Regions from separate parts of the Janthinobacterium sp. B9-8 genome, predicted to be linked through region 3. Evidence: predicted binding sites of a transcription regulator. Region 3 holds the regulator's gene; each other region holds the start of a gene.

Region 1 (10,295 bases), 1.1 Mb from region 3:
AACCAAGCAGTGAGCACAAAGGTGGTAAGCGCAACAGCTAACATCAGTTTGCGTCGGCCTAAGCTCCAATCCAGTGTGCGCTGATAGCCGCTGAGCACGCGATGAAAGCCCCGTTCAAAAAAGCGGCTCCATGCGGGCACATGGGCGTCCGGTGTTTCGTGCTTAATATAACGTGCGGCCAGCATCGGGATCAGCGTGAGCGCCACTACGGCAGATACCATAATCGCTAAGGTGACGACGGCGGCAAATTCATGGAACAGCAGCCCAATGGTGCCGGGCATAAAGAAAATCGGAATAAACACGGCAATCAGTGATACCGAAATCGATACCACGGTAAAGCCGACTTCTTGTGCGCCCTGAATGGCGGCTTCCATGGGCTTCATGCCGTTTTCAACGTGGCGCATGATGTTTTCAAGCACCACAATCGCATCATCTACCACCAAACCAATGGCAATGGTCAGCCCCATCAGCGAGATATTATCGAGGCTATAACCCAGCCAGTGCATCAGTGCAAAGGTGGCAATCAGCGAGATCGGTAGCGATAAGGCCGGAATCAGTGTGGCTGCAGCACGGCGTAAAAACAGCAGAATTACGCTCACCACCAGCAGCATGGTCAGCAACATGGTGAGGTTGACATCGTGAATCGCTTCGCGCACAGATTGCGATCTGTCGTTCAAGACTTGCACATTTACCGAGGCAGGCATTTGCGATTTAAGCTGCGGCAAGGCGGCTTTAATGGCATCAACTACGGCCACGGTATTGGCGTCGGACTGGCGCATCACGGCCAGTACGATCGAGCGTTCGCCATTAATCCAGCTGCCGCTTTTCACGTCTTGCACGCTGTCTTCTACTGTGGCGACATCGGCTAAGCGTACCGGTTGCGTATTTTTTTGCGCAACAATCAAGTTGGCAAAGTCGGCGGCGTTTTTAAGCTGTTCATTGGCTTGTAGCGCCAGCACTTGGCGCTTGCCGTCGAGCTGGCCAACAGGGCTGTTGGCATTGGCGGATTTCAGCGCGGCGGATAGCTCGGCCAGCGTCATATCCCTTGCGGCCAATCGCTCCGGATTAACTTGCACCCGTACAGCAAAGCGTTTTTGCCCGTAAATCGTGACCTGCGCTACGCCATTCAGGGTAGAGAGCGTGGGGGAAATCAGGTTGTCGCCGTAATCGTTCAGCTCGGCCAAGCTCATCGATGGCGAGTTAATCCCCACCATTAGCACCGGTGCATCCGCAGGGTTTACTTTGCGGTAGCTCGGCGGGCTGGTCATATCTTTAGGCAAGCCACGGGAAGCGCGATAGAGCGCAGCTTGTACGTCAACGGCCGCATCATCGATATTGCGATTGGCGTCAAATTCCAGCGTCAGCGATACCTTGCCCTGAGTGCTGCTCGAGGTAATGACGGCAAGGCCGGGAATCGTTGAAAATTGCTTTTCGAGTGGGGTAGCCACCGAAGTCGACATCGTTTCCGGGCTGGCACCGGGTAAGCTGCCAGACACCTCGATGGTGGGCATATTAAAAGAGGGCAGGGCAGAGATCGGCAGATTAAACCAAGCCACTACCCCGGCTACAACGATAGCCAGCCACAGGAGTGTTGTTGCGATGGGCTTATTAATGCTCAGTAAGGAGATATTCATTTTGCGGCACTGGCGGCAGTTTTCGGCGCACTTGCGTCACGCTTTTTGGCTTCGCGAACTTTACTGCCTTCACGCAGATTTTGCCCACCTTCTTTTACCACTTTGATATTGCTGCCTATGCCGCTGACCACAGCACGCTCGTTTTCGACTTGCAGCAATTCGACCGGAATTGATTTCACCGTTTGATCTGCCTGAATGGCAAATACAAAGCGATGATCCGGGCCAGTTTGCACTGCTTGAGTCGGCAAGACCACGGCATTTTTAAGTGTGCCAGCAGCCACTTTTACTGGCACAAAAGCACCGGGCCAGAGCAGATTTTTAGGATTGGCAAATTCTGCTTTTAAGGCAATGGTGCCCGAGCTTGAATTGACCGCATTATCGATAAAGCTCAGCTTGCCTTGTAGCGTATTGCCATCATACAAAGAAGCGCTTACTAAAATTGGTCTGGGGGCACTTTGCAAGGTGGCAAGATCGCGCTCAGGCAGGCTAAAAGCCACGGTAATCGGGTCGAGCTGGCTGATGGTCACGAGGGGGATGGCAATGCTGGGCTGCACATAGCTACCGGTATGGACTTCAACCAAGCCAGCTCGTCCACTCAGTGGTGCTCTGATTTGCGAATAAGAGAGCGTTATTCTGGCCGCATCCACCGCTGCACGTTCTGCAGCCAGTGTGGCTTGTAGGGTTTCTAATTTGCTTTGGGCATTGTCGAGCGCGGTTTTAGAAATAAAGCTTTGTGCGGCCAGCTCTTTAGAGCGGGTGTAATCCCGCTCTGCCGCAGCAAGCTGGGCTTGGTTTTGTGCGAGTTTGGCAATGGCTTGGCGCACATTGGCTTCGTCTTCCCGTGCGTCCAGGCTAAATAAAAGTTGGCCCGCGCTGATCTGATCGCCTTCTTTAAAATGGACTTTGCTAATGAGTCCGTTTTTTTGTGGGCGTACTTCTACCTGATCAAGCGGGCTAACGTGGCCTTGGGCACTTAAATGAAGTGCAATATCAGCCGTTTGAGTTGTGGTGGCAATAACCTGTTGTGGCGGGCGTTCTGCTTGTTCTTTTGTTGCTGTTTTACCGCAGCCAGCAAGGGCTAAGGCAAGGAGGGTCAGGCTATATTTAGTCATTCATAATTCCAGCACGAACACCGCGCCGGAATCGTACGGTGATCGCAATCATAGTCAGGGCCACCATCAGGCCAAAGCCTGTAATGATGGCGTACATAGGCGGTATTCCGCTGATTTGAAATTGATGCGCCACGGCTTTACTCGCAGCTTCGGTAACGGGCTGGCTAAGGTATTTCACCATCAGGGCATGAATCCCTACCATTACTAATATACCAATATTCTCATTAAAATTTTGCACGGCAATAGAGTGGCCAGCACCCATGAGTGTATGACCTCTGTGTTGCAACATGGCGTTTAATGGCACTACAAAGAAGCCTGATAAACAGCCCACAATAAACATCAGAAATGCAGCAAGCCAAATATTGTGAACAAACAGCATACCGATCACCATAATCCCCATGGCAATCCCTGCAGGTAGTACGCTAAATGCCTTTTTGAGCGGAACACAATGGCCGGCAAGGATTGCGCCTGCCGCAATGCCAAATGCAACTACTGCGACTAGCTGAGTCGCTTGTTCCATGGAAAAGTTCAACCAAATAATGGCCCAGTTCAATACGACCAAGCGCATGGTGGCCCCAGCACCCCAAAAGAGCGTGGTGACGCCTAAGGATAACTGGCCTTGAGGGTCTTTCCAAAGCTTGGCGACGCATTCCCAGAATTCTTTAATAAGCGCAACAGGCTGAAGCTGCAGCGGCTTTAGTTCTACATTTAGTTTAGGGATGTAGCAGTTCAGCCAGGATGCGGCCAGATAAAGCAAAATAATTGCGGCAATCGCAAAAGTGGCAGGGGAGAAGAACTCACCTAGTACGGTGCTGTTAAGCCAAGGGGCAACGTGCGAGCCGGCAAGCAAACCACCTAAAATGGTGCCGAAAATAATAGCGCTGACGGTTGCACCCTCTAGCCAGCCATTGGCTGCAACGAGTTTTTCATGCGGTAGGTATTCGGTGATGATGCCGTATTTGGCAGGGGAGTAAGCCGCAGCGCCAAAGCCAACTAAGGCATAGGCCATAATCGGTGGCAGGCCAACCAGCATTCCTAGGCAACCAGCCAGCTTGATGCCATTGCAAATCATCATTGCCTTACCCTTATGCATGGAATCAGCAAAAGAGCCTGCAAAGGGGGCAAGGACGACATAAGACACCGTAAAGCACCAAAGCAGCATTGATAAATGCCATTCGGGTGAATGTTGCTCTTTCAGTAGCGCAAGCGCAGCAAAGAAGAGGGCGTTGTCAGCAAGCGCAGATAAAAATTGCGCGCCAAGAATAATGAAAAATCCACGATTCATCTTGGAACAGTACCCTTTTTTATAGTGTGGGGTTTATATCACGAAACGCGATATAACGGCATTATCGCTGTTGCATTGAGCTAGCTTATGCTCTCTGCTTGGCTGCCCTCATCATAAGGGCTATGTATCTAAGGCTGCGTTGATTTGGCCGATCCTGCTGGTACTTAGGTAGGCTTACTGTAAGTTGGATTAAAGATTGAGCCGTTTGTTCTGAGTTTGCCGAATAAGTAATATAAATTGATTTAACATATTTGTGCTGTTTGGTTAGTAAGTTGTAGTTTTTGCGTACCGATGACTTATAGCCCTGGTCATGACGCGTGCAACCCGTTCAGTTGATCAAACGACTTGTGTGATGGTGTGATTAGCGGGAACGATAATAGTTTCTGTGTTTAAGTATTTATGCTGCTGTAGTGGCTTTTTAATATAGATCTGCTTTTAGCACAGCTCTTTAATGGCCATGCCAAAAGAGCTATCTTCATTCTTCTTTATAAAGTCCCGCCCGCCTCGTACATTAACTGAAAGCTCAGCACTCCCCTTGTCATCAAACAAAAAGGTGCGAATTGGGGAGACTGTTTTTTTGCTGCAATTAATTTGTAAGTCTGCTTCGATACGGGTAATGCTGCCGTTTTCTGTTAGCTTGGGTTCTGATAAATCATTGCGGATGCGGGTAGTGATGATTGCTCCTTTTCGGATCTGGGTATCCAGTACCGAAATCAGATTGCCTTCGGGTGTGCTGCCTAATTCCTGCCATTGACCCGCATAGCTTATTTTGGCAAGGCAGAGCATCAGTAGGCCAGCCAGGGCAAAGGTTTTCATAATGTGTGCCATGTTAGTGTGAACCGACTGATCATAAAAGAATGCAATGATCGTGTTGTGCGGCAAAGTACCCTTAGGGAAAAACACCAAATGGCAGATATATGTCATTCACATCGCCTGATTTATTCTCATTAATTAAAATAATAAGCTCACTGCACTGGTTTTTGTTTTGCTTTTTAAAGTGAAATTGCTTGAGTTAATTATAAAATGAGTAATTACTTATATATGGAAATGAATTCTTATTGTTTGATAATTAATTAATTGTCGGCTAGAGTTATTTCTACACTTGAAATCAAACAAATGAATGCATGTAATTAAATTAATATATAAGCGTAATCTTCTGGAGTGGATATGAATACTTTTAAATCTTTTGCATTGAATGTGTTATTCCTTTTTTCAGCAACATTCTCTTCAACTGTTTCTGCCCAGCTGATTAATTTTGATACTCTGGGGCAAGACAGTGCCGTGATTAATAACGGCTATGCAGGTTTTAACTGGTCAAATTTTATTTCGATGAATGGTACTTTTGTGCCAAATTCAGGTTTTGAACGTGGCGTGGTTTCCGGGCCTAATATTGCATATAACCAAGATGGTCTTGCTGCCTCGTTTTCGCGTGAAACGGCTTTTACTTTGCGTGATATGTATGTCACCAAAGGATTGGTAGCGGGAATAACCCACTTCGAAGGTTATATCGGCGATACACTCACTTTTTCTAGAAGCGTATTCTCTGGCACAGCCGCTCCAAGCCATATTGTGTTTGACTGGGTAGGCATTACCAAGCTGAAATTCTTTGGCGAACCCGGCACATCAGAAACAGTGATCGACAATATACATGTTGCCGCTGTGCCAGAGCCTGAAACTTATGCCCTTATGGGCCTCGGCTTACTTGCTGTGATAGTGGCTAAGCGCCGTAAACGGGTCTGAAAAAATAACCGGCCAGCTGTTCGAATTGCGGCCGGTTATTTAATTAGCGCTGTAATCGTATCAGGCTTGGATTTAAACCATCTGATAAAGAAAGTTCAAACTGCCCGCCAGCGGGTACGCCTGCTAAATCAATCACAATTTTTCCGCCTTGCGCCTGATTCGCCAGTAATTGGCGTGACTTGCCAAGATGCATCACGCTTAAATAGGGGTATTGTTTGATATCCCAGTTCATCACCAACTTACCTGCATTTTCCTGCCATTGCACTTTGGCCCCGCTTGGGGGGCTGGCTGTAGCGCCTGCACGAGTTTGGCCTTGCTGCCTATCTAATCGCTTACCTTTATGCCAAATTTCAATGGATGCCAAGGGGCCAAGCTGGGGCACGCTGATAAAAAAGTGCGCTACTGCGCCACGGGCATCAGCTACTTCCACCGGATTAAAGCGCTGAATAATGGGTTTGGCGTTTGCACGAATTAAATGCAGCTCGTAATCGCCTTTCGTCACAGCTTTTATATTGCCGCTGCGCGAGGAGATAGGGTCAAAGCTCACTCCTTTTTCACTAATGCTGCCTGATATATCGATCAGATTCATCGGCAGGGTATACCCTGCAGCTTGGGGGGCGAGTGCGTAATTATGCTGCTCTAAAAACTCTTGTACCTTGGCGTAATTGTAGTCAGAGAACCATCGTCCATCGCAATACCCCATGATGTCGCTATTATTATCTTCGTCCAGCGTAAGCAATGTGTTGCTTAGAGGGTCAAAGGGCAGGGTGTTGCCGATTTTTCCATCAGAATAAGGGAATGATTTGTCAGGATTACGCACCCCACCGCAAGGCGCGTGAGGCCGGCTTAGATTGTGCCCCAGCTCATGCCCCATTGTTTTTAGGTCGTTATCGTAATTGGCATCCAGCCCAATGGCGGTGCTGTTTGCACTGCCTGAGCCAATTGGATTGACATAGCCCAGCCCTGCAATACCACCGCTAAATCGGGGATCAGGAACTAAGCCATAGTAATGACGGCCACTACCTTCTTTAATACGCAGCTGGCTTAGTTCAGAAAGTGCCTTGTTCCAGCCTGCCGAACCCGTATTGGCGTTATCGATGCTTTTCATTTCGGTGGTTGAGCCGACTGTGGTGAGCTTATACGGAGCGCGAAAGCTGATATTGAGCGAGTTGCTGGCGAGCGGGAAAATATTACTCAGCATTTGTCGCACAGCCATTTCGTCGGGGGCTTTGGCGCTAATGCGATTGCCTTTGCCATCATCATCAATTTGTAAGGGAACCAGCACTAAATCCATATTGGTGGATTGACCAACAATGGGATTAATACTTTTGCTTGAGCCATTGCTTACTTTCTGTTCAGGATCAACATCGACGCGCAGGCTTAGGCCGGATTTAATCCATTTTTCAGGTAATTTTACATTAAAGCTTTGGGCCAGCTGGGCACGGGCCACTGATGCTGGGATAAAAGCGGGGCCGCTCATTTCCAGGGGCTGGCCTTGTGGAAGACCATTGAGTGAGGCACTGAGCCAAACGCGTGGGCTAGCCAGCTTGCTGGTGTTGGTGGTGAGGCTGGCGCGAACAATCGTCGTTTTGCCGGGGACTAAGCGCTGGTATGGCTCGCCAATGAGTTGCGAGTAATTTTGTACTACGGCTACGCTTTCTAAATTAATCGTCGGTTTAGTCGGGGGCACTACAGTAGGTGGTAGGGCGACCAGCTTAAAGTTTCCGGCAGAAATAGTTTGCGTACCTGCCTTTAATACCACTTCGCCATTGCCGTTGGCAGGAATTTGCAGGGTAAGCTGAGTGGATGTTTTGCTGATTATTCTGGCGCTATTGCCCCCCACAGTGGCGCTGCTTACTGTGTCTAATCCTTGGCCTGATAAGTTGATTTGGCTATCAACGGGGCCGCTTAAGGGGCTCATTGCACTGATATTGAGAAGGGGGGTGACTTCAAAACGTGTATTGCTTTGTAAGCTGCGTTTTCCCCAGATTAAAGTCAAGGGGCCACTCAGTGCGTTTTCGGGAATGATGACATCAAGGCGGCTATCTGCGCGGCCTTGAATATGGGCTGCTTGCTTATTGGCAAACAAGACTTGCTCAACTTGCTCCATTCCCTGGCCAAGCAAGCTGATTGTCTGCCCTGGCAGCCCTGCGGCAGGGCGCAGTACGGGTTGAGCCACGGTCTGCCAAATCTGAACAACCTGAGCTAATGTTTGTATCTCTCCATTTTTATCTTCAAAGCTGATAAAACCTGAGCGTGCCGCCGCCGGAATGCTTACGGAATATTTATTATTGGATTGGCTGATTTTGGGCAAAATAACGCCACTCAGCCGCACACTTTTAATTTGATTTAATAGTTTGCCAGTCAGCGTCAGTGTATCGCCAGTGTTGAGCTCGGTGCTCGATAGCTCATCAATTTGCGGTCCATAAACTGTAATTTTCTGGGCGGCCTGAACAACATTGCCTTCTTTATGCAGAGTGAGCATGCCTGATTGCGCAGCTTGCGTGAGAGTCACCTCGATCACTTGTTCAGAGATCACTTTAAAAGGCAGCTCTGCCTGATCAATAAAGACTTTTTTGACTTGAGATAAGCCGATCCCTTTGATGGTAATCGTATTGCCCTCGCTTGCTTCAAGCGGATTGATACTGTCGATTGCAAAAGGCGGGGCAGGAGGGAGTGTTGGAGCAGGGGCAACCGGGGTTGCCGTATTTGTGGGGGTGCTGCCAACTGGCCCGACTGAATTAATGGGTGGCGTGGCTGCGGGGCTTGCATTAGGTGCGTCTGAGCCACCTCCACCACCACAAGCGCTCGTGATTAAAACAATGCTTGAAGTGAGGAATAACTTGCTGGTTTTTTTTTGCGCGAGTTTTTTAATGTTTGAAAACACAGATTGTCCTGAGGGGTATTAGAGGAGGCTCAGACGATCTGCTGTTTATTATGCCGAATGAGTTGGCGCATTCTATGTAAATCAAACAGCTGTTTATGTAATATAAAGTACGTAAGTAATTTCTAATACATTGGCTTTTTATTTGTGAAAGTAATGTGTCAATTAAAATTAAACGTTTGCTATCTTTATGAATTTAAATAGAAAAATAGAAATGAATTGGCCAAGGCAAGCTAGGTATTTTATCTGCATGGCAAGCAGAGCCCATATTCCTCTACGATGAATACCCTAGCTTGCAAGCTAAGCGTTTCGCCGCTGGCGGCGTAATGTCTGAGCGCTTTGCCAGCATGTCAGCATAATGCCCAACCAGATTGGGATATAAGTACCTAACCCTGAGGCACTGAAAGGCTCGCCCAGCACAAATAAAGAGATAAAGAACAGTAGTACGGGCTCTACATAACCCAAAATACCAAGCAGGCCAATAGTGAGTAATTTACTGGCCATTAGATAGCAGACAAAAGCGGTTGCCGTCATGATGCCAAGGCAAGGCAGTAAAAACCATAATTGGGGCGCGCTTTGTAAAGCATCGGTGGCTGCGGGGTGCAGGTAAAGGAGCGCAATTGCGCCTGGTAAAATAAAGAGGGTCTCAAGCAAAAAGCCACTAAATGGGTCGAGATGCAATGCTCTGCGTATCATTAAGTAGGGCGGATAGCCCAGTGCGGTCACCAGTGTTACCCAAGAGAAAGCCCTTGTTAACCAAAGCTCATGTAAAACGCCCGCTAAGGCAAAGCACACTGCAAGCCATTGCAAGCGGCTGGGGCGTTCTTTGTAAATAAAAAAACCAACCAGCACCATGACCAAGGGTAATAAAAAATAGCCCAGTGATACTTCTTGCAAGCGCCCTTCAAGCGGAGCCCACATAAACATCAGTTGTTGGATTGCCAATAAAAGCGCGTTAACAGGTAAAGCAAGCCAAAGAATGGGTTCGTGCTTAAACCGCGCTAGCGTGCTGCGCATTTTAGTGCCGTGTTTGAGTAGGGCGAGTAAGATCAGCATCGCAGGCACGGTCCAGACAATGCGCCAAGCAAAAATGTCTAAGCCCTGTAAAGGCGTGAGCTGAGTGCTATACCAGCCTAAAACAGAAAAAACCAGCGATGCAATAAGCGAGAGTAATAAGCCTTGGCCTGAGAGCATACGTTATCTTTTTACGGTGATAAGGGATTAAAAAATGTTTTTGTAGCTGGGTAGGTCAAGAGCAAATAACCAAAAAATGAATGTTTAGCATTTTTTAAGGTTTTGATTGTTTAAAAAAATGAGCCTTGATAATACCACTTGTCATGCGGCTTTCGCAGTCCCTGTTATCCCGCCTTTTAACAGTAAAGATAATCAATATATAATGCCCGCCAGCATTTATGATTTGAAATAAGCAGTTTGCTGGAGGCCTGTTTAAAAGTCTGCACATTATTTGCTGCATCTGAAGTCTTGATTATTATTTTAGAACATGCTTGTGAGCTGGATTATCAGGAAAAAATTTGTTAGTTTTGCTGCTGGAAAAGTAAATAAAATAGATATACAGTGAAATTGTCTGCTGCGCTTTCAACTTGTGTTCTTGCTGAGAAAAGTAGATTTGGCTAAGTACA
Region 2 (10,295 bases), 2.3 Mb from region 3:
CGAATCCGGCCTGCGCGATGGGGTGTTTCAAGCAGTTAAAACCTTTATCGAATTCCACAGCCTGCTGCCTAAGGGCGTAAAAGTGCTGCCGGAAGATTTATTTGGCCGATGCTCTTTTGTGCTCTCGGCCAAGATTCTGGACCCGCAATTCCAGGGCCAGACCAAGGATAAGCTAACCAGCCGCGATGGCTTAAAGCTGGTCTCTACCGTAGTGCGCTCGCCCTTTGAAATCTGGCTGAATCAACACGTTGATCTGGCTAAAAAACTAGCCGAACTTTGCATCCGCGCGGCGCAGGCTCGGCAAAAGAACTCGCAAAAAGTTGAGAAGAAAAAATCCTCCGGCGTGGCGGTACTACCCGGCAAGCTAACCGATTGCGCTTCGGACGAAAGCGAGCGCTGCGAGTTATTCTTGGTTGAGGGTGATTCAGCGGGCGGCTCGGCCAAGCAAGGCCGGGATAAGGATTTCCAGGCCATTCTGCCACTGCGCGGCAAGGTGCTAAACACTTGGGAAGTCGATCGCGATCAGATTTTTGCCAATAATGAAGTGCACGATATGGCCGTGGCGATTGGCGTTGATCCGCATACGCTGGACGACAGCAAGGTTGATTTATCTGGCCTGCGCTACGGCAAAGTAATCATCATGTCGGATGCGGACGTGGATGGTAGCCATATTCAAGTGCTGCTACTCACGCTGTTTTACCGCCATTTCCCACAGCTGATCGCCCAAGGGCATGTCTATGTGGCACAACCACCGCTTTACCGTGTGGATGTAGCAGGCAGCGGCAAGGCCAAGCCTCCACGTAAATTCTATGCGCTGGATGAAGGTGAATTAACCGCGATTCTGGATAAGCTGCGTGTAGAAAAAATCCGTGAAAACGCGTGGAGCATCAGCCGCTTTAAAGGGCTTGGTGAAATGAATGCCGAGCAATTATTTGACACCACTATGAATCCAGACACGCGTCGTATGCTACGTGTAGGTATCAACAATGACGTGGCCCTCAATACCCGTGAACTGATGCATATGCTGATGGGCAAATCCGAAGCCAGCAGCCGTAAAGCGTGGCTAGAAGCACGAGGTAATGAAGCCGAGGCAGATGTTTAAGCTATAGCGTTTAAGTCCGCATAAAAAAAGGGCCACAGATTTTATTCTGCGGCCCTTTTTTACATTAAATTACTTTAAAAATTTCAGTAATTTACCCAGAGTCGTCGTAGGTTCTGGCGCTGTCATCCCTGCTTCTGACTCATCAAACGCTAAAGTACAATCATCAGGCAAGGCAGCCGCATCCACTTTGCCCGTAATACTACAAGCCCAGCTGATCGTGCCATCATCACCAGCAGAAGGGCTCAAAATAATTTCCTTATCCTGATGTGGTGCATTTAGAGCTAAGCTCAACTCGGCTGATTCCGGGTTTATTTGCACGCTTTTAATCAAGCTATTCGCTGGAATTTTAAAGCCTAATCCCTCAACAGCTTCTGGCATATACTGGGTTTCTTCATAGAAGTTTCCCACCAGCTTGGCCGCAACCATTCCCTGTGTATAGGCCTGGCTTAATTCAATATGTGTTTTTGCATTCAGCGCTTTAGTCTGATAGCTGGAATACGCTGATATTGAAATAGGCACCAGAATCAACAGCAGATAAATATAAACAACCATCGCGCCAATCAAACCAAAACCCGTATTTGGAATCGTGGCAGAAATCAGCCAGGCAAATATATTACGGCGAGGAAATACAGCCGCATCGCCATTTTCTACGCGGGCAACGCGTTTGCACAGCCAAGGGTAATCAGCAGTTAATTCATTGACTGCCATCCAGAAACCATCAGTATCTTTAGCTTGAGCGATATAGGCTTGGGTATTCAAGCTTTTCCAACGGCTGCTACCCGCTGCTAATACGGCCAGTGCATGCACCGCACTTTGCTTATTGCTCGTGCAAGCTAAGCCATACTGATCGCAGCTATATTCTCTGGCACGAGAATACGCGGTGCCAAGCAAGGGAATCCAGCTAGCAAAAACCAGCCACCAGTGGTGTACTAAATGCTTTTGCGCAATATGGCCTAACTCGTGGCCAATATAAAAATTTAAAGCTTCGGTATCTTCTTGCAAAGCATCAACAATATCACTCAGCAGCACCACGTAATACCGGCGCAAAAACCGGGTAGCAAATGCGTTTAATGCGCCATTACCCGTCATTAAATAAAATTCTGGCCGCTTATTTAATCCTACAATCTGGCAGCAGTTTTCAAAACGAGCGTGTAAATCAGGAAACTGCTCAGCAGTAACACGCACGCCATTGCCACGTACATAAGAAATAAAATACGAGAACCCAAATAGGCCGATGAGATAAAGCACCAGCATAATAATCCAGATAATACCAAAGGTGACCAGCGTTAAAGCCAGCCAGCTCAGGCCTGAAATCACCGCCATGATCACAAATAAACGCTGCTCATTAGCGTATGGCTTGATCACTGCCCTTTGGCCATTTACTGGTGGTGTTGAAGCTTGGTCTTCCATAATGCCCCTGCAATTTTTTACAAAGCGGCGATTATAGCGGCTAATCCAAAAATTACTTAACCGAATCTGACTATTTTCATTCGTAGTAGTTAGTAAAAATACTTACAAGTGTAAGACTGCGATCATCGATTCTTTTTGGCTTAAATCAAACCACAATCCTCATACCTGCGTAGAATCCGACTAAATTAGTCGGGAATTAAGGAGAGGCATCATGTCATTGTTTTCTACCGAAACGGTCACCTTTGAAACCCCCATTGCCATGCTCATGGCCTGTCACGATAAGGTGCGCCAGTACGCTGATCTAACGCTCAAGCTAGCTCAATATCTGATTAAAGAGGGCGCAGATGCCAAGGCACAAGACGCTGCAGCTGGCATTTTGCGCTATTTCGACGTAGCAGCCCCGCTGCACCACGACGATGAAGATCTCGATTTATTTCCGCTGCTTAGCCAATACGGCGATGCTGAGCTGCAAGCCATCATTGCATCGACCAGCGCCGAGCACGAAACACTAGGCCTGCTCTGGCAAGATATCCGCAGCTATTTAATTCCACTGGCAGCAGGGCAAGGTGGCAGCTTGCCACTGCCTTTGGCAGGCGAATTTGCCAAGCGCTACACCGACCACGCCGATCTGGAAGAAGCCCGTATTTACCCCAGCGCCGAACTACTACTTGACCCGCCCACACTAGCAGCAATAGGGCAAATAATGGCTGATCGGCGTAACACCGATCAGGATAAAGCCTTATGAAAACATTTCTCAGTGCTCCTCACCGTATTGGCTTTTTTTGCGGCACTTTATTGCTGATCGCAAGCCTTACTTGGTGGGCCAGCGAAATGCTACTCAGGGCCAGCGGCAGCACCATGCCCAGCAGTATTGCGCCAATGTTTTTGCACGGCTATCTGATGCTGTACGGATTTTTCCCGCTGTTTATGCTGGGCTTTATCTACACCGCGGGGCCTAAATGGCTGGGCGTGGCCAGCCCCTCTGCCAAACTCTATGTACCGATTTTTATCACCTACGCCATAGGCAGCGCCCTCTTGATTGCCGCGCTATTTTGGCAGCCACTGCTTAGCCTAGGCATTGCCCTGCACTGGATCAGTTGGGGAGCCGCCTGCCTTGTCTGGCTAAGCCGTGTGCGGGCCAGCAGCGCGCCGGATCGCGCCCACGCCATTCGTATTGCACTTGCCTTTGCCATGGGCTGGATAGGGCAGGCTCTGGCGCTGTATTGGGCCGTATTTGGCGCAACGACGGGCTGGCTGAGTATGATAGAAATCGGCTTATGGGGGTTTTTACTGCCGGTGTATTTAACCGTTAGCCACAGAATGCTGCCGTTTTTCTCTGCCAACGCTATTTCTAACTACAGCGCATGGCGGCCACTATGGCTGTTAAACGCCATGATTGCCTTGTCTTGGGGTCATGGAGCCTTAAAGCTGGCTCATTTCAACAGCCTACCTGTTGATGCCATATTTGCTGGGCTGCTGCTCTATACCAGCTACCGCTGGCGTCTATTTGCCTCACTCCAAAACCGGCTCTTAGCCATGCTGCATTTAGCCTTTGCTTGGGCGGCGGTCGCTATGCTGCTTTACACCGTACAAGATACAGCCATGCTAGCAGGCTCAACCATTCTGGGATTTGCACCGCTACACGCCATCAGCATCGGCTTTTTTGGCACGATGTTGCTGGGCTTTGCCACAAGGGTGAGTCTGGGCCACGCAGGCCTGCCGCTCATCCTCAGCCGCCTTGCCTGGACACTTTATTGCCTGCTGCACGGCGTAGCCATTGCCCGAGTATTGGCCGAAGTGCTGCCCTGGCAAAACACCCTGCTCTGCGCCGCAGCCTTGGGCTTTTTACTATTAGTGGCCTTATGGGGCAGCCGCTTTATGCCGGTGTATTTGAAGCCGAGGGCGGATGGGAAGGCGGGGTAGCTTTAATCTCCACATAAAACCCAAACCTTAAACCACGGAAGAAAGGGAGAACACGGAGGGCCACGGAGAAAAACATACACAAGGTTTTTTCCGTGAAACTCCATGTTCTCTGTGCCCTCTGTGTTTCAAGATTTGGGCTTTACACTGAGGGAATTTCCGCTGCTGTGTACCGTACCAAGGTATATCATTCCCCATCCTTTACCCTTGGTTTACACATGCTTCACGCCGAAGTTCTTCTTACCCAAATCTCTAATCCTTCGCTAAGCAGCGATTCGCTCTCGGCCAGTAGCAAAGCCAAGCTAGCGACGATGCAATCACCCGCCCGCGTTCAGCAATTTATTCTTGGCCGCATGCTGCTTGCCCAAGCAGCAGCACGGGCCTTAAATATCAATTACTCAACGGCGGATATTGAAGAAGGCGAGTTTTTCCCCTATTTAAGACTAGCCACTCATTTGCACGCCAGTATTTCGCATAGCGGAGATAGCTTGGGGGTAACGGTTAATACTGAACGAGTGGGGCTCGATATTGAAAGCTGCCGCCCTAAGGCCAATATCGCCAAGCTGGCCGTCTTTGCACTGCATCAGGATGAAGCCAGCTGGGTGAACGCCATAGAGGCAGAATCTCAAGAGCGTTTTTACCTACTTTGGACGCTGCGTGAAGCGGCTTTTAAAGCAGGGATTCGTGATCAGGTGATTCGCGGCAGCAGCCTTGTTCACGATCAAATCATTCGCACAGATTGGCATTGGTGTAGTGAAAGAGAGCAGCAGCTAAGGGTAAGTATCGCTGCGAAAACGCCCTGCACTATGGTTTTAATCCACAAACCCTGCCTTTAATCCCTTAGCCAAGTGCAGTCTGTCAAATAATGCCCGCTTTAGATATTTACTGAAAAACAGGTAAAAATTTAGCCTAAAAGGCAAAAAATAGCTGAAAAACTGAGTTTACAGACCTTAAATCATCGTTTTTTATTGTTTTTCAGTACAGCAAGCAAGCTTGCGCCATGTTTTGAAAGGGACTGATAAGCGACACTTTGCGATAGTACGGTATATGCAAACGCAGAGTTAAGGTAAGCTACCCCTTCATACCTACCCTAGTTTTCTAATGATGACCGATCAAAATTCAGCTTTAGCTCAAGCATTCCAATCTGCCATTGGCGAGAAATCTGCCCGTCAACAGCAAATTATGATTATCGAATTACTTTATCAGCGTTATCCGGTGATGAAGCAGTTCAAGCCTTTAATGATCGGTGTTCATAAAGAGCTAGAAAAAGCACTGCCACAATTTGGTGCAAATCATGTGCACCGCGCCATTGCGGCCCACTGTCGCAAGGTGCGTTACCTCAAATCGGTAGCGCGCGGCGGTAAGCGTTTTGATCTGAACGGTAAGCCAGTTAGTGACGTTACCTTAGAAGAAAAAACTGCAGCGGCTAAGTTTGTACAAAATATCGAAGATCGCAAAAAGCCAGCAACAGCCGTAGTTGCAGAAGAAGCAGCGGTTGAGCAGCTAGTGGTCGCTACTGCCAGCGAAGTGATCTCTGAAGCAGTAATCACCGACGCAGAGAGCAAAGCAGAGTAAAGCGCTTTAGCTCCATAGAAAAAGGCCGCAGCAGCGGCCTTTTTTATTCCCCCAAATATCCCCTATCTTTGCACCAATTGCCCTGCTTTATAAACCACACCACCGCCATCCTTTGCCATAAAAAACATCACATATCGCAGCACTACATAGCCCACAATCACCGTGGCAATGCCTAATTCAAACTGCGCCAACCATTGCACCTGCTGCACATAGGGTGCGGCAAATTCCCATTGCCCAAGCAGATGGCTGACTTTAAATAATGCTGTAGCGCCAATCACCAATGGGAAAGTAAAGGCAGCGTAGCCCGGTGAAAAAGGCAGGCTCAGCAGCTTGAAAAAAGCGAGGTAGATAATGCCTGTCATCAGCAGGGCAATCCCAAACAACAGCGCCACAATCAGTAACGACGGCTCGGTGGTTACTGTTAAGTAGCCAGCGAGTGAGAGGCTGGCAGGAGCCGCCAAAATGGCAATGGTTGGCTTGGCCGCATCAGGTACTTCGTGGCTAAAGATCAGACGATAGAGCATCAGCGGCAACATCACGGCGTAGCAAAATATTCCGAACCACAATAAACCATTCGCAAGGGCCGCAAACTGCCCGCCGGGGAAAGCCACATCGGCCACGATAATACCTACCGGCGGCACAAACCAGCTTGGCAGCATATGGTGAATTTCAAAGTCTTTAGCGCGGTGCCAGATAAACATCGCCAGAAACACCATATGCAAGATCACGGCAAACAACCACAGGCCCTCAGCAAAATCAGGGGCGAACTGGCCTGATGCCTTAGACACCACCATCGTTGCCATTGCAAAGGTAGGCACTACGCTGCCCACGACGGGGTGAGCTAAATCTTTCAGAAGCAAACGGGGGTGAAGCACAAATTTGAAAGCTAAGATAAGTAACAGCAAGGCAGCAACCACAGCGCCTAATAACTGGGCTTTACCCGAAAAATCGCCAGCGTTTTCCCAACACCATCCAAGGCTGGCAAGGCCTAAAGCTAAGCCCGCCATAGGGGTAGGGGCAGCGGCAAGTAATTGATGAATTCGCTTAAACATACGACGACCTTCTTATTTATTGCAGTACAAATAGAATAACGCCCAGATATTGTTTATCATATCTAAATGATTTGAATGAGGCGTTTAGTAAAATCAAATGAAGCTCACTCTGCAACAGCTAAAATCCTTCGCGGCCATTGCCCGCTATGGCAATCTTGGCACGGCAGCCAATGAGCTATGCCTGAGCAAGGGCGCCATTTCTCAGTCTTTGCAAGAGTTAGAGCGCCAGCTGGCAACGCCGCTGTTTGATCGGGTTCATCCGCGCCTGCAATTGAATGCAGAAGGTAAATTATTACAGCCCGTGGCCGAAGAAGTACTCGCCCGAGTGCAAGACATTGAAACGATGTTTGCCAGCGATAGCGGGCCCATTGGCCAGCTTCGCCTTGGAGCCACCCAAACCATAGGCAACTATCTGCTGCCAATTCTGCTGGCGCGCAGCGAGCAGGCCACTACGCCGCGCATATCCATTGCCAATACCCATATCCTGAGCCACGCACTCGCGCATTTTGAACTAGACCTCGCCTTAATCGAAGGTGAGAACCACCACCCGGATTTAATCGCCGACCCTTGGCTGCAAGATGAAATGTGCATTGTGGCCGCAGCCACTCACCCCTTAGCCAAGCAGGCTGAGTTGACTATCTCTGCATTAAGCAGCGAAACATGGGTGCTGCGTGAGCCTATGTCTGGCAATCGGGAACAATTTGAGCAACTGATCCAGCCACAGCTCAGCAACAGCCGAATCGGGCTGGAGCTAAATACCCTAGAGGCGGTGATGTTGGCGGTAGAGCAGGGGCTAGGAATCACCTTTATATCCAAGCTAGCAGCACAAGACCGTATCGATAACGGGCGATTAGTCTGCCTAGCCATGCAGCAACGCTTCCCACGCCAGCTTTACCTTGCGTGGCATAAACAAAAATACCACTCCGCTGCCTTGCGCCGGTTTATTCAGTTTTGTAGGGATCAGGCGGGGGTGATTTGCTAGCTAATACCTTTCATTTACAAGCATTGAATCATCGTAGGGCGGGTGCAACCCCATACGCGCTAGCCAAGTTGTTTTTTATTAGCAAACAGCAAAAAAACACAATAACCACGCGCTCTGCATAGGGCCTTTTAAAGTCCCCTTGAAACACGCCGAAGCGAGGAACAAGCGGGGCGGGGGATCGCTTGGGAGCGAGGAACGAGCCAATCCCGCCCGCCGCCGACTCGATTGTCCGCAGCGCAGGGGCCTTCGTGGTTTTGAGTTTGTCGCTTGGCTTCGTTTCTTGGCGAAGCAAGAAAGGAAGCCCCCGCGGTGGCTAACCGCTCCAAAATCAACGTGCCGAAGGCACTAAAAAGCTCTTTTTGATTTTGGTTAGCGCATATGGGGTGCAACCCGCATGTTTTTCAGCATCGCTCGCGGGTTGCACCCGCCCTACATACAGCTCAACAAGCAACAGGACTCAGCATTGAATAAATTCTTTCTACGCACCATCCCTGGGCTGGCCGTATTCTTTAATTACCCACGGGACTGTTGGCGGCAGGATTTGCTGGCGGGATTGTCTGTGGCGTCCGTCGCACTGCCGGTGGGCGTGGCCTATGCCCAGCTGGCGGGGATGAGCCCGATTGCCGGCCTTTACGCCAGCATTCTGCCCATGGTGGCCTATGCGCTATTTGGATCATCCCGGCAGCTGATTGTTGGGCCAGATGCAGCCACCTGCGCCATGGTGGCCTCAACTCTGCTGCCGATGGCAATGGGAAATTCCGAGCTGTATATCTCGCTTTCTGTCGCTTTGGCGCTAATTACCGGGCTGTTTTGTCTGCTGGCCAGCCGCTTTAAGCTAGGTTTTTTGGCCGACTTTTTATCTCCGCCTATCTTAGCGGGCTTTTTAAACGGTGTAGCGATCAGCATTGCGTTGGGGCAGCTGGGTAAATTGCTTGGTTTTACTTTTCATAAGCATGATTTTATTGGCCGTATCCTCGAGCTGCCAGATCGCCTGCCTGAGCTTCATCCAAGCACCGCCCTGATCGGCATTGGCACGCTGTTAGCCATTCAAATTATTAAACGCCTCTTGCCTAAGCTGCCCACCGCCTTAGTTGCCATGGGCCTTGCTGCGCTGGTGATCTTTAGCCTGAATTTACAAGCCGCAGGCATCGCCATCATCGGGCTATTACCCGCTGGGCTGCCCACTTTGCACTGGCCCACCATCCCCAGAGCCCATCTGGGTGAATTACTCGGCGCAGGGGCGGGGCTGGCGCTGATCAGCTTTAGCAGTGCCATTCTGACCGCCCGCAGCTTTGCCGCCAAAAACCGCTATGAGATCGATGCAGATAGGGAATTTACCGCGCTGGGCATGGCGAATATTGCCGCTGCGTTTTCACAAGGCTTTGTGATTAGCGGTGCGGACTCCAGAACGGCAGTGAATGATCATGCCGGCGGTAAAACTCAAATGGTGAGCCTGGTCGCGGCGGCGTCTATCGCCATTGCCATCGCGCTGTTTACTACTCCGCTGCAATATGTGCCGATTGCAGCTCTGGCCGCCGTACTGATTACAGCCTCGTTTGGGCTAATGAGTTTTGCCAATTTTATTTATTTTCGCCAGGCCAGCCGTGGCGAATACGGCATTGCCATCCTCACCGTGATTGGCGTGGCCTGTGTAGGCGTGATGCAAGGCATGCTGTTTGCCGTATTAATGGCTACGCTGCGACTATTAATTAAAATTGCCCGCCCGCATGAAAGCCTCTTGGGTGTTTACCCTGGAAAAAACAGCTTTCACGACCTATCCCACCACCCCGGCGCAGCGCCGATTGATGGCATGCTGGTGTATCGCTTTGATGCCTCGCTTAATTTCTTTAACGCCAATTACTTCCGCCAGCGCGTTTTATCTTTAGCCGATGGCGCAGCAAGCCAAGTTTCATGGGTGGTGCTGGATACCGTACCGATTAATCAAATCGATATTGCAGGCATCGAAGCGATTATTATTTTGCAAAGAGATTTAAAAGAGCGCGGCATCGCCCTCGCCTTAGCAGGGCGCAAAAAACAGACCGAATTTATCGCCGCCAGACACCATAAGCTGGATGAATTACAAGCCAACTTTCTGATTTTCTCTAGCGTAAAGCTGGCCTATCGGGCATTCAGGCAGCAAGTGTTGATACGTACTGAAACGACGCAAACTGCTGCTCAATTGCCGCTAAGGTGGCAGGCTGAGGAAAATGAAGCTGCGCAGAATTAATCAGCGCAGGCTCGATACAGCCAGCTG
Region 3 (10,295 bases):
CTGCGATCTTTCTCCTTGAGTTTCAAGCAGTTCATCTAATTGCTCTTGTAGGGTATTTAATTCTTCTAATGGCCCTGCAGATAGTGCAATGCGCCGCCCCAATGCTGCACGCAGGCTGCGTAGCACATGGATATTGGTCGGCGTGCCATCGGAAGTAAAGCCAGCCCTTACCGGTTTCATCACCATACTTTGTTTTAATTGTGTTTTAACTAAATTGGGCAATTCCAGATCATCAAAGAAAAACTCAAGAAATTCTTCTTTGCTTAATTCAAAAACAAAGTCATCTTCACCATCCCCACCATTGCCCGCACCGCCATTCCCTCCTGCACCGTCTCCGCCTGCTGGGCGATCAATTTCATCGCCCCGGCTATAACGATCATTCCCAGGAAAAACCCGCTCCCAAATCCCGCCTTGTGCATGGGCAAAGCCAGGTTCATTAATGTCTTTAACAGGAATGGATACTTTCTCGCCACGCTCAATATCGGTAATCGATCTGCCATTAACGGCACGCGTTACCGCTTCTTTAATTTGCCCCTTAAAACGACGAAGAAACCGCTCCCGATTTATCGCCGACTTATTTTTACCATTTAAACGCCGATCAATCATATGAATCATGATGCAACCCCAGTGAGGCGTGAGGCGCAAGGAGCAATCTCGAGCCACTCCACCTCGATTTCACCCCTCAGCCCCACTGGATTACGACGATTTACGGACTCTTAAATACCACTCGCACAAGAGTCTGACCTGTTTCGGCGTATAGCCTTTGCTCACCATCCGATTCACAAAATCTTCGTGTTTACGTGCATCATCATGACTTGCCTTGGCATTAAATGAAATAACTGGCAATAGCTCCTCCGTATTAGAGAACATTTTTTTCTCAATCACAGAGCGTAATTTTTCGTATGAAGTCCAGGCGGGGTTGTTCCCCCCATTATTGGCACGGGCTCTTAATACAAAATTAACAATTTCATTTCTGAAATCTTTAGGATTAGAAATACCCGCAGGCTTTTCTATTTTTTCCAGCTCATTATTTAAGCTGGTTCGATCAAATGATTCCCCTGTGTCTGCATCGCGATACTCCTGATCCTGAATCCAGTAATCGGCCAATGTGACATAGCGATCAAAAATATTTTGCCCATATTCGGAATAACTTTCCAAATAGGCGGTTTGGATTTCTTTGCCAATAAAATCAACATATTTCAAAGCCATAAACTCTTTGATATAGGAAATATATTTTTGCTCTAGCTCGGCAGAAAATTGCTCGCGTTCGACTTGTTGCTCCAGCAAATACAATAAATGCACAGGGTTTGCCGCAACTTCTGCATGATCAAAATTAAATACTTTAGATAAAATTTTGAAAGCAAACCGAGTGGATAAACCATTCATTCCTTCATCCACACCTGCAAAATCGCGGTATTCCTGAATCGATTTTGCTTTTGGATCGACATCTTTTAAATTTTCACCATCGTAAACCAACATTTTAGAAAAGATGCTGGAGTTTTCTGGCTCCCGCAGACGCGAAAGTATTGCAAACTGCGCCATCATTTTTAAAGTACCCGGAGCGCAAGGCGCTTTAGATAAAGAAGAGTTAAGCACTAATTTCTCATAAATCTTTACTTCCTCACTCACCCTCAGGCAGTAAGGCACTTTCACGATATAAATACGATCTAAAAAAGCCTCATTATTTTTATTATTTTTGAATTGCTTCCATTCTGATTCATTAGAGTGAGCTAACACCACACCATCAAAGGGAATAGCGCCAAAGCCTTCAGTACCCTTAAAGTTACCTTCTTGAGTGGCCGTCAATAAAGGGTGTAGCACTTTAATCGGTGCTTTAAACATTTCCACAAACTCAAGCAACCCTTGATTCGCCAAGCATAAACCGCCTGAATAGCTATAAGCATCAGGATCATCCTGTGCGTATTTTTCTAATTTACGAATATCCACCTTACCTACTAAAGCAGAGATATCCTGATTGTTTTCATCTCCTGGCTCAGTCTTGGCAATGGCCACCTGGCGTAATACCGAAGGATGGCGCTTTACCACTCTAAACTGATTAATATCACCATTAAATTCGTGAAGGCGTTTTACAGCCCAAGGGCTGGGGATGGTTTTCAAATAGCGGCTGGCAATACCAAATTGCTCTTCTAATAAGCTACCGTCTTCATCTGCATTAAATAGCCCCAAAGGTGATTCATTCACTGGCGAGCCTTTAATGCAATAAAAAGGTACGCACTCCATCAATTCTTTTAATTTTTCAGCGATCGAGCTTTTGCCGCCCCCTACTGGGCCAAGCAAATAAAGAATCTGCTTCTTTTCTTCCAAACCTTGAGCTGCATGCCGGAAATAAGCCACCACTTGCTCGATCACTTCTTCCATACCATAAAATTCACGAAATGCAGGATAGATGCGAATCACTTTATTCTGGAAAATACGTGACAAGCTGGAATCAAGCCGGGTGTCAATCAACTCTGGCTCGCCAATCGCCATCAGCATCCGCTCTGCTGCGGTAGCATAAGCAACCTGATCTTGTTTACATAGCTCCAGATAGTCCCTAAGGGACATTTCTTCTTCGCGTGTGCGCTCATATCGTGCCGCAAAATTATTAAAGACATCCATGACGCCTCTCCTCACCGTGTATGTCATACGAGTGGTACTGCGATCGCTGCACCTCTGCATTCTTTATAGACATAGTAAAGTTGATTATTTCAAAAAATTACGCACACATTGCTAATAAATTTAAGCTAGGCACTTTGTTTTTACAGAATTTAGCCAAAAAAAAGAGCCCTGACTGGCTCTTTTTAATATGCAATATAAATAATCAATCTCGCAAAGTGGCGGAAAAAACGGTCACCCGATTACGCCCATTCTGCTTGGATGAATACAAGGCCAAATCAGCTTCTTCAATCACTTGTTGTGGGTTTTTTACCCCGAAATGGCATTCAGAAAGGCCTAGGCTGGCTGAAATTCCAATTTTAGTCTCGCCCACTTGTACGGGTGTTGAGCATAAAATCTCACGAATTCTTTCTGCGGCAATTTCTGCCCCCGCCAAATCAGTTTGTGGCAACAGGAGTAAAACCTCCTCCCCGCCATAACGACCGAACACATCAGTATCTCTTAATGTGGTGAGTACCCGGGATGCAACAACACGCAACACCTCATCCCCTGCAACATGACCATAATGATCATTCACCTGCTTAAAGCGATCCAAATCAAACAAAATCACGGTAAAAAATGCAGCCTGATAGCGAGACATCCGCTCCAGCTCCTGCGTAAAGCGCATATCAAGATAGCGGCGATTGTATATGCCCGTTAACCCATCCCGATTAGAAAACTCTTCAAGCTGTCCCATCGCCTCCTGTAATAAATTTTGTGCTATGGCATTATCAGTCACATCAAATAGATTCACGGTAACTGCATCAACCTCACCCAATTCATTGCGCACAGGCATAAAGGTGGTGTTTTGCTGCATAAAATCCATACCGCCCGTAATGGGGCGGTTATGTGGAAATTTAAACAAATACGGCCTTTGCTCCCATGAAGTAAAAGCAAAGTTTTTAAGCACAAAAACACTTTCAATTTTTTTGCTAAGCCACTTCTCTGGCAATTCAGGAAACAGCTCAAATAAATTTGCACCAATCGCTTGCTCAGCGGCAATGCCACTATGCTGAGCCATAAAACGATTCCACAGCAAAATACGATAATCTCGATCCAGCGAAAAAACGCCGACCCCGACTTCATTAACGATAAAATCACATAATCTTTGTTGCATTAGATCTTGTCCATAAACGCATCAATCGCCAGCTGCAATCGTAAAATGGATTCTTCTGGCATTAAGGTGAGTAAGTGGCAGGTAAAATCACGAATTTCCAAAGTGAAATGCACCTCAACCAGCAAGGCGTAATTCCAGGTGATCTGCTTGATATTGATCAGCTGATCTACCTCAACGTTTTCCGCCATAATGGTGGGTGCAGAAAAAACCAGCGACGCGCCTAATAAATCAGCCACGCCATTTAAACAAGCGCCTACCAATACATTACCCACATCTAAAAGTAATTCCCGCTCGGCAGTGCGATCAATTACGCCATCATAGCCCATCAGATCAGCCAGGTTTCTACAGCCATGCTGATCATAAACCACCATAGCTTCGCCCGATAAAGAGCCATTAAATGACTGACGAATTGCCGTTGCCGCACTTTTAGCGCCAATCATATGCACAATATTGTGGCTAATCGATGATGATTGAATAATATTAATACGTGGAACAGACAGCTTAATAAATGTATCTAGAATTTGTGCCAGCTGCGCGCCTGCACGGCCCATCGCAATATTGGTAATTTCTTGCAAGGCATCGGTTTGCTCTTCTGTCAAAAACAATTCTTCATTCATAAAGCGATTCCATATTCGCGCAAAATAATCTCAATATCAGAAGCTTTCACAGGTTTTTGAACAAAGGCCGCAGCCCCCAATTGTCGTACACGTTCACGCGCGAGTACTTGAATATCCGCCGAAACCACGACGACATAACTATTCAAGCCTTCTTTCTGCAGGGTTTCTAATACAGCATAACCATCCATCACTGGCATAGTTAAATCTAAAAACATCACATCTGCTTTACCTGCTCGATAAGCAGCTAATGCTTCAATACCATTGCATGCTTGTGTGATATCAACATTCCAATTCTTAGGCAAAGCCTTGATCAGCATTTTTCTGGCCATAGCAGAATCATCAACAACCAAAATGGGGGTAGGCATTTTTTTAAAAATCCTTTTTTATAAAATGACTGCAAAGCGCCAGATTCAATAGCTATTTTTTATTTTAAAAAGTCAACCACCCAAGCATCAGCAAAAAAATTTGATAACAATCGGCCAATATTTACATTCACTTTACACAAGAAACCATTGCTAAAACATAAATTGAATCAATCGATAAGCGCCTAAAAACATCAAACCTCCACCAAACAAATAGCGTAAATATTTATTCTTAAACAGCTTTCGCAACTGCTCTGCAAAGGCGGACATCAGCAATAAATTGGGTAGTGTGCCTAAACCAAAAGACAGCATAATTAAACCACCAGACCAAGGACTGGCACTGGCAAGTGCGTTTAAAGAAGCGGTATAAACCAAACCACAGGGCAACCATCCCCACAAAGCCCCTACAATCAGCGTATCCGGCCATCTTTTTATCGGTAAAAATAGCCGCATATAAGGTTGAATTTTAAGCCATAAAGGACGCCCAGCTTTTTCCAGCAATAAAATAAGAGATGACCAGCCAGCCATATAACTGCCAAGCAAAATCAATAATAAATTGGCAAGGATAAACAAGCCGCTTTTCACGCCTTGTAATGAAAGCAAGACAGACAAAGAGCCCAGCAAGCCCGCAAGCATACCAATCAGGCAATAGCCCAGCAAGCGACCAAGATTAAAACCCAAATGGTAATGCCAGCGCGGGCCCTTTGGGAGCTGCAAACTAAAGGCGGCAACGACACCACCGCACATTCCAACACAATGCCCGCCCCCTAATAAACCGGCCAGAAACAAAGCAAGAAAATCTAATTCCAGCATTACTTTATATCAACTTAGAATAGCTCCCTGCGCGAGGGGCATGACGCAAATAGCGGTCAAAAACCATGGCAATCGAGCGGATCAAAAAGCGCCCCTTAGGGCTGACAATGATTGAATCGTCCTGCACTTCAAGCAAACCCTGGGCTTGAAATGGCATAAGCAAATGAATCTCTTCAGAGAAATAGCTTTTAAAATCAATCAAATAAGCCAATTCCACAGGCTGAAAACTCAATTCAAACTGGCACATTAAAGATTGAATTACCGAGCCACGCAAATAATCATCGTGCGTGATCATCAAGCCACGCTCTATCGGCAAACGATCTTCATCCAAGGCCAGATAATAAGCATCTAAATCTTTTACATTCTGGGCAAAACAATTGGCCACTTTGCCAATTGCTGACACACCAAAAGCCATCAGATCGCAATCGGCGTGCGTTGAATAACCTTGGAAATTCCGATGCAACTGCCCTCTTCTTTGAGCAATTGCCAGCGGATCATCAGGCAAAGCGAAATGGTCCATGCCGATATAGATATAACCCGCAGCAAGAAGCTGATTCACACTACTTTGCAAGATATCGAGTTTACCCTCTGTTGAGGGTAGCTGCCCAGCATCAATGCGTCTTTGCGGCATAAAACGCTCGGGCAAATGGGCATAGCTATACAGGGCCAGCCGATCCGGGCGCAAAGTGAGGACACGCTCAATCGTCTCATACATCCGGGCCTGAGTTTGATGCGGCAAACCGTAAATCAGGTCGATACTGACTGATTTAAAGCCATTGGCACGCGCAGCATCAATCACAACTCTAGTTTCTTCCTCCGTTTGAATACGGTTAACCGCTTTTTGCACCTCTAAATTAAAATCTTGCACGCCCACACTCATGCGGTTAAAGCCAATCTGCCCTAAAAGCGCTACAGTAGCCGCGCTGACTTTGCGTGGATCGATCTCAATTGAAAACTCGCCATCAGCTTTTAAATCGAAATGATGACGAATACCGTCCATTAATCGCGTTAATTGTGCATCGCTCAAAAAAGTAGGGGTACCTCCGCCAAAATGCAACTGAGAAATCTTGCCGCGCTTGGTTAATAATGCCGCCTGTATTTTTACCTCTTTAAGTAGATAATCGAGGTATTGATCCGCCTTACTCTGATCCTTTGTGATGACTTTATTACAGGCGCAGTAGTAACAAATAGTATTGCAAAAGGGCAAGTGAAAATACAATGACAACGGTCTTATTCCAATGCCGGGCTGTTGCTGGCGTACACTTTGCTCATAGCGATCTGCATCCATTACAGCAAATCGATCCGCAGTGGGGTAGGATGTGTACCTTGGCCCTTTTCCGCTGTGTTGGCTTATCAAGTTTCGATCAAAATCAAGTGGCTGTAAGACCGTAGCATTATTTTGAAGCATACTGTTCCATCCTTATTCATCGTATGAGTGCAGCTTGCCTAGATTCATTTTTCATAACCTTGATCGATATCAATATCTGTACTGGAAATAACTTGCAGTGGCTGATATCGAAAACACGAATTGAAACGCCCAATGACACCGACATCTCATATCCCAGTACGTGACCTTAGCCTCAAGCACTTGCGCCAAAGCTGCGTCAATTGCAGCTTGCGTGAGCTTTGTCTGCCGATTGGTCTTTCCGCTGATGAAATGCGCGAGCTTGATCACTTAATCACCCAAGCCAAGCCGATTAAGCGCGGTGAAGCGCTCTACCGCGCAGGAGAGCCGTTTCGCTCTCTGTTTGCGATTCGCTTAGGTTTCTTTAAAGCCAGCGTAATTTCTGAAGACGGCCGCGAGCAAGTCACCGGCTTTCATATGACCGGCGAGCTCATGGGCATGGATGCGGTTAGCTCTGATCTGCATACCTGTGATGCCATTGCCCTGGAAGACAGCGAAGTCTGTGAGCTGCCCTTCACCGATATGGAAGAACTCAGCCGCCGCATACCGATCTTGCAACATCATCTTTATAAAATGATGAGCCGCGAAATTGTGCGCGATCATGGCGTGATGCTTTTATTGGGAAATATGAAAGCAGAAGAACGCATTGCGGCCTTCTTGCTGAATTTATCTCAACGCTTTGCCATCCGTGGTTATTCTGCCAGCAGCTTTCATTTGCGCATGACGCGTGAAGAAATCGGCAGCTATTTAGGCCTTAAACTTGAAACCGTGAGCCGCTCATTATCGAAATTTCAAGAAAACGGCTTAATTAAAGTACAAAACCGCTTGATTGAAATTCTCAATCCTGACGCACTCAAACAATTGATTAACAACTGCCAACAATAAGCCACTATGACTCTATCCAATGGCCCTGTTTTATTTCTTGCCCCAGCGGCCATTCTAGAGTCATTGCAATCCCGGCTTAAACCCTTGCAAATGGCACAGCTCATGCTGCTGCCGCTTGATATGCAATCGCAAATCCCCCCTTTACCTCACAATGGCCTGCTTATTTCTGCAGGCCATGCTGATTTAGCAGGCTATTTGCAAAGTGCTCAATGGGCGCAGGCACAAGGCTGGCATCATATTGATCTGGCCCTGATTGGCGAGCCTCAGTGCGCCGCACACTTAGGCTGGATGATGGCCGCCAGCGGCGACGACACAGCCCTACAGCTTGCCGCCCCTCTGCTCGATACCTTAGCCCCGGCAGGTCGCAACAGCTGGCTGCATGCTGGCGGCAAAGGCGCAGCCAGCTTTTTGGCGCTGCTACAGCACATCATGATGCAGCCCCTTATTGAAAGCTGGAAAGTCATCTTTCCAAATGGCAAGCCATCGCCCAAGGCCGATTTAAGTAAGCTAGCCGAGTTGCAAACCGCACAATGGCAAGCCATTGCGCCACTTTGCCAGCAATATTTAGCTTTGGCAGAAAATAGATCTTTTCAAGCAGTGCACACACAGCTCAGCGCCTTCAGTTTGCCAGAACATCAAGAGCCCGCCGCTGCGCTAGCGCAATTTTTAATGCAGTTTTTTAGCCGAGCAAACACGCCCGCACCTCATCACCAGCCAAACAGTTGATCTATCAAACAATAAAAAAACAGCCCCAATTTGGGGCTGTTTGCTTATAAAACCAATCAACTAGCGCGTATTACTTTCCGCCCAAAGCCTTAAACGCTTGTGCCGATGCGGCTAAACGAGCACGACGCGTTTCGATCAGTCCCTGGCTGGCCGCGTAAAACTCACGCTGCGCATCCAGCACATCCAGATATCCCGACAAGCCCGATGCATAGCGTGCTTCTGCAAGTTTCAGGCGCTGCTCCTGCCGATCTGCAAGGCGTTGCTGGGCTGTTAGCTGCTTGCTCAGCCATACCTGATCAGATAACACATCGGCGGCGTCTTTAAACGCCAGCTGAATGGCTTTTTCATATTCAGCCACAGCAATCACTTTGCGGGCTTCGGCAATGTCAGCCCCAGCGCTTAGGCGTCCGCCATCAAACAACGGCAGGCTGATTTGCGGCAAAAAACTCCATGCACGGTTGCCGCCAGAGAATAAATCATCCAGCTCATTGCTCACCACACCGCCACTACCCATTAAAGTGACTTTAGGGAAGAAGGCCGCGCGGGCCGCACCAATATTGGCATTGGCCGCCACCAGCTTTTGCTCCGCAGCACGCACATCCGGGCGCTCAAGCAAAACGGTAGAATTTAAGCCACTGGGCAACTGCACCACTTCTGCATTTAAATTGGCCGCAGGCAGGCTGACCGTTTCACCCACCAAAACAGTCAGCGCCGTTTGCGCATTAGCCGCTTGGCGCGCCAAAGCCGAGTGATCACTAATGGCGCTATCTTGTGCACTTTGCGCTTGCAAAAGATCCAAGCGATTAGCCACGCCCACCTCCACGCGGCGCTTCACCACGCGCAGGCTTTCTTCCCGCGCCTTAGCGGTTTGCTCGGCAAAGCGGCTACGTGTTTGTAAGGCTTGTGCGCTGTAATAGCTATTAGCCACATCGGCGATCAGCGTACTGCGTACCGATTGCTGCGCCTCTTCGCTTGCTAGGTAATTGGCTTTGGCCGCCTCGCTTAAGCGGCGCACACGACCCCAGAAATCCACCTCGTACGATAGCAGCGCCAGATTAGCTTCGTAGCGGCGGCTGATATCGGCATCCGGATTACTACGGCTGATATTGCCCGAGCCATTGGCACTCACCGACGGCAAAAAGTCCGCCTTTTGAATACCATACAGCGCACGGGCTTCTTCGATTCTGGCCGTGGCGATTTTTAAATCGCGATTATTGATCAGCGCTTTTTCAATCACCGACTGCAAAGCAGGGTCGCTAAAATAGCTACCCCACTGTGGCGTACTCATCTCCGCAGGCTGGCTGCCCACCACACTGGCGACCGGGGCTGCGGGGCGAATGTAATCCGGCCCCATCGCGCATGCACCCAAGCCCAGAGTCATCGCCAGCAGCAGCGTCTTAGACATTAATTGTTTTTTCATACATTTATTACCTATGGGTTCGCGTCATTATTCGAAGGGCGGGCACGCCGCCCTTCGAAGACCGGCACGTCTATTAACGATGGTCATCCGCGATTTCGTCGCTGCGTACCACGGTTTTCTCAGGGAAGAAGCGACGCACCACCACAAAGAACACCGGCACTAAGAACACCGCAAATACTGTGGCAGTAATCATTCCACCCATCACCCCTGTACCAATGGCACGTCGGCTTGCTGCACCGGCACCGGTACTCATCGCCAGTGGCAATACACCCGCGATAAAGGCAAACGAAGTCAT

The links. Region 3 encodes FNR, which switches genes on or off when oxygen is low (the NO sensors DNR and NnrR bind a similar motif). Its sites were predicted from a motif close to TTGATNNNNATCAA; they were not measured.
Region 1: the regulator FNR is predicted to act here: its motif matches at 8,730-8,743, upstream of VN23_RS11805 (IPT/TIG domain-containing protein).
Region 2: the regulator FNR is predicted to act here: its motif matches at 2,648-2,661, upstream of VN23_RS17715 (hemerythrin domain-containing protein).

The regions. Positions count from the first base shown of each region.
Region 1 is NZ_CP014222.1:2,643,383-2,653,677, reverse strand. Features, by position in the region: gene VN23_RS11830 (efflux RND transporter permease subunit) at 1-1,634, opposite strand, end outside; gene VN23_RS11825 (efflux RND transporter periplasmic adaptor subunit) at 1,631-2,746, opposite strand; gene lplT (lysophospholipid transporter LplT) at 2,739-4,031, opposite strand; gene VN23_RS11815 (hypothetical protein) at 4,467-4,847, opposite strand; gene VN23_RS11810 (PEP-CTERM sorting domain-containing protein) at 5,199-5,771, shown strand; gene VN23_RS11805 (IPT/TIG domain-containing protein) at 5,815-8,658, opposite strand; gene rarD (EamA family transporter RarD) at 8,956-9,849, opposite strand.
Region 2 is NZ_CP014222.1:3,921,523-3,931,817, forward strand. Features, by position in the region: gene parE (DNA topoisomerase IV subunit B) at 1-1,102, shown strand, start outside; gene VN23_RS17710 (M48 family metallopeptidase) at 1,172-2,512, opposite strand; gene VN23_RS17715 (hemerythrin domain-containing protein) at 2,724-3,257, shown strand; gene VN23_RS17720 (NnrS family protein) at 3,254-4,435, shown strand; gene VN23_RS17725 (4'-phosphopantetheinyl transferase family protein) at 4,651-5,268, shown strand; gene VN23_RS17730 (ProQ/FINO family protein) at 5,534-6,007, shown strand; gene VN23_RS17735 (TDT family transporter) at 6,070-7,059, opposite strand; gene VN23_RS17740 (LysR substrate-binding domain-containing protein) at 7,157-8,041, shown strand; gene VN23_RS17745 (SulP family inorganic anion transporter) at 8,505-10,268, shown strand; gene VN23_RS17750 (anaerobic ribonucleoside-triphosphate reductase activating protein) at 10,171-10,295, opposite strand, start outside.
Region 3 is NZ_CP014222.1:1,508,560-1,518,854, forward strand. Features, by position in the region: gene VN23_RS06880 (YeaH/YhbH family protein) at 1-615, opposite strand, end outside; gene VN23_RS06885 (PrkA family serine protein kinase) at 697-2,619, opposite strand; gene VN23_RS06890 (GGDEF domain-containing protein) at 2,822-3,772, opposite strand; gene VN23_RS06895 (chemotaxis protein CheC) at 3,772-4,389, opposite strand; gene VN23_RS06900 (response regulator) at 4,386-4,754, opposite strand; gene VN23_RS06905 (sulfite exporter TauE/SafE family protein) at 4,905-5,564, opposite strand; gene hemN (oxygen-independent coproporphyrinogen III oxidase) at 5,569-6,972, opposite strand; gene fnr (fumarate/nitrate reduction transcriptional regulator Fnr) at 7,105-7,854, shown strand; gene VN23_RS06920 (hypothetical protein) at 7,861-8,580, shown strand; gene VN23_RS06925 (efflux transporter outer membrane subunit) at 8,651-10,000, opposite strand; gene VN23_RS06930 (efflux RND transporter permease subunit) at 10,074-10,295, opposite strand, start outside.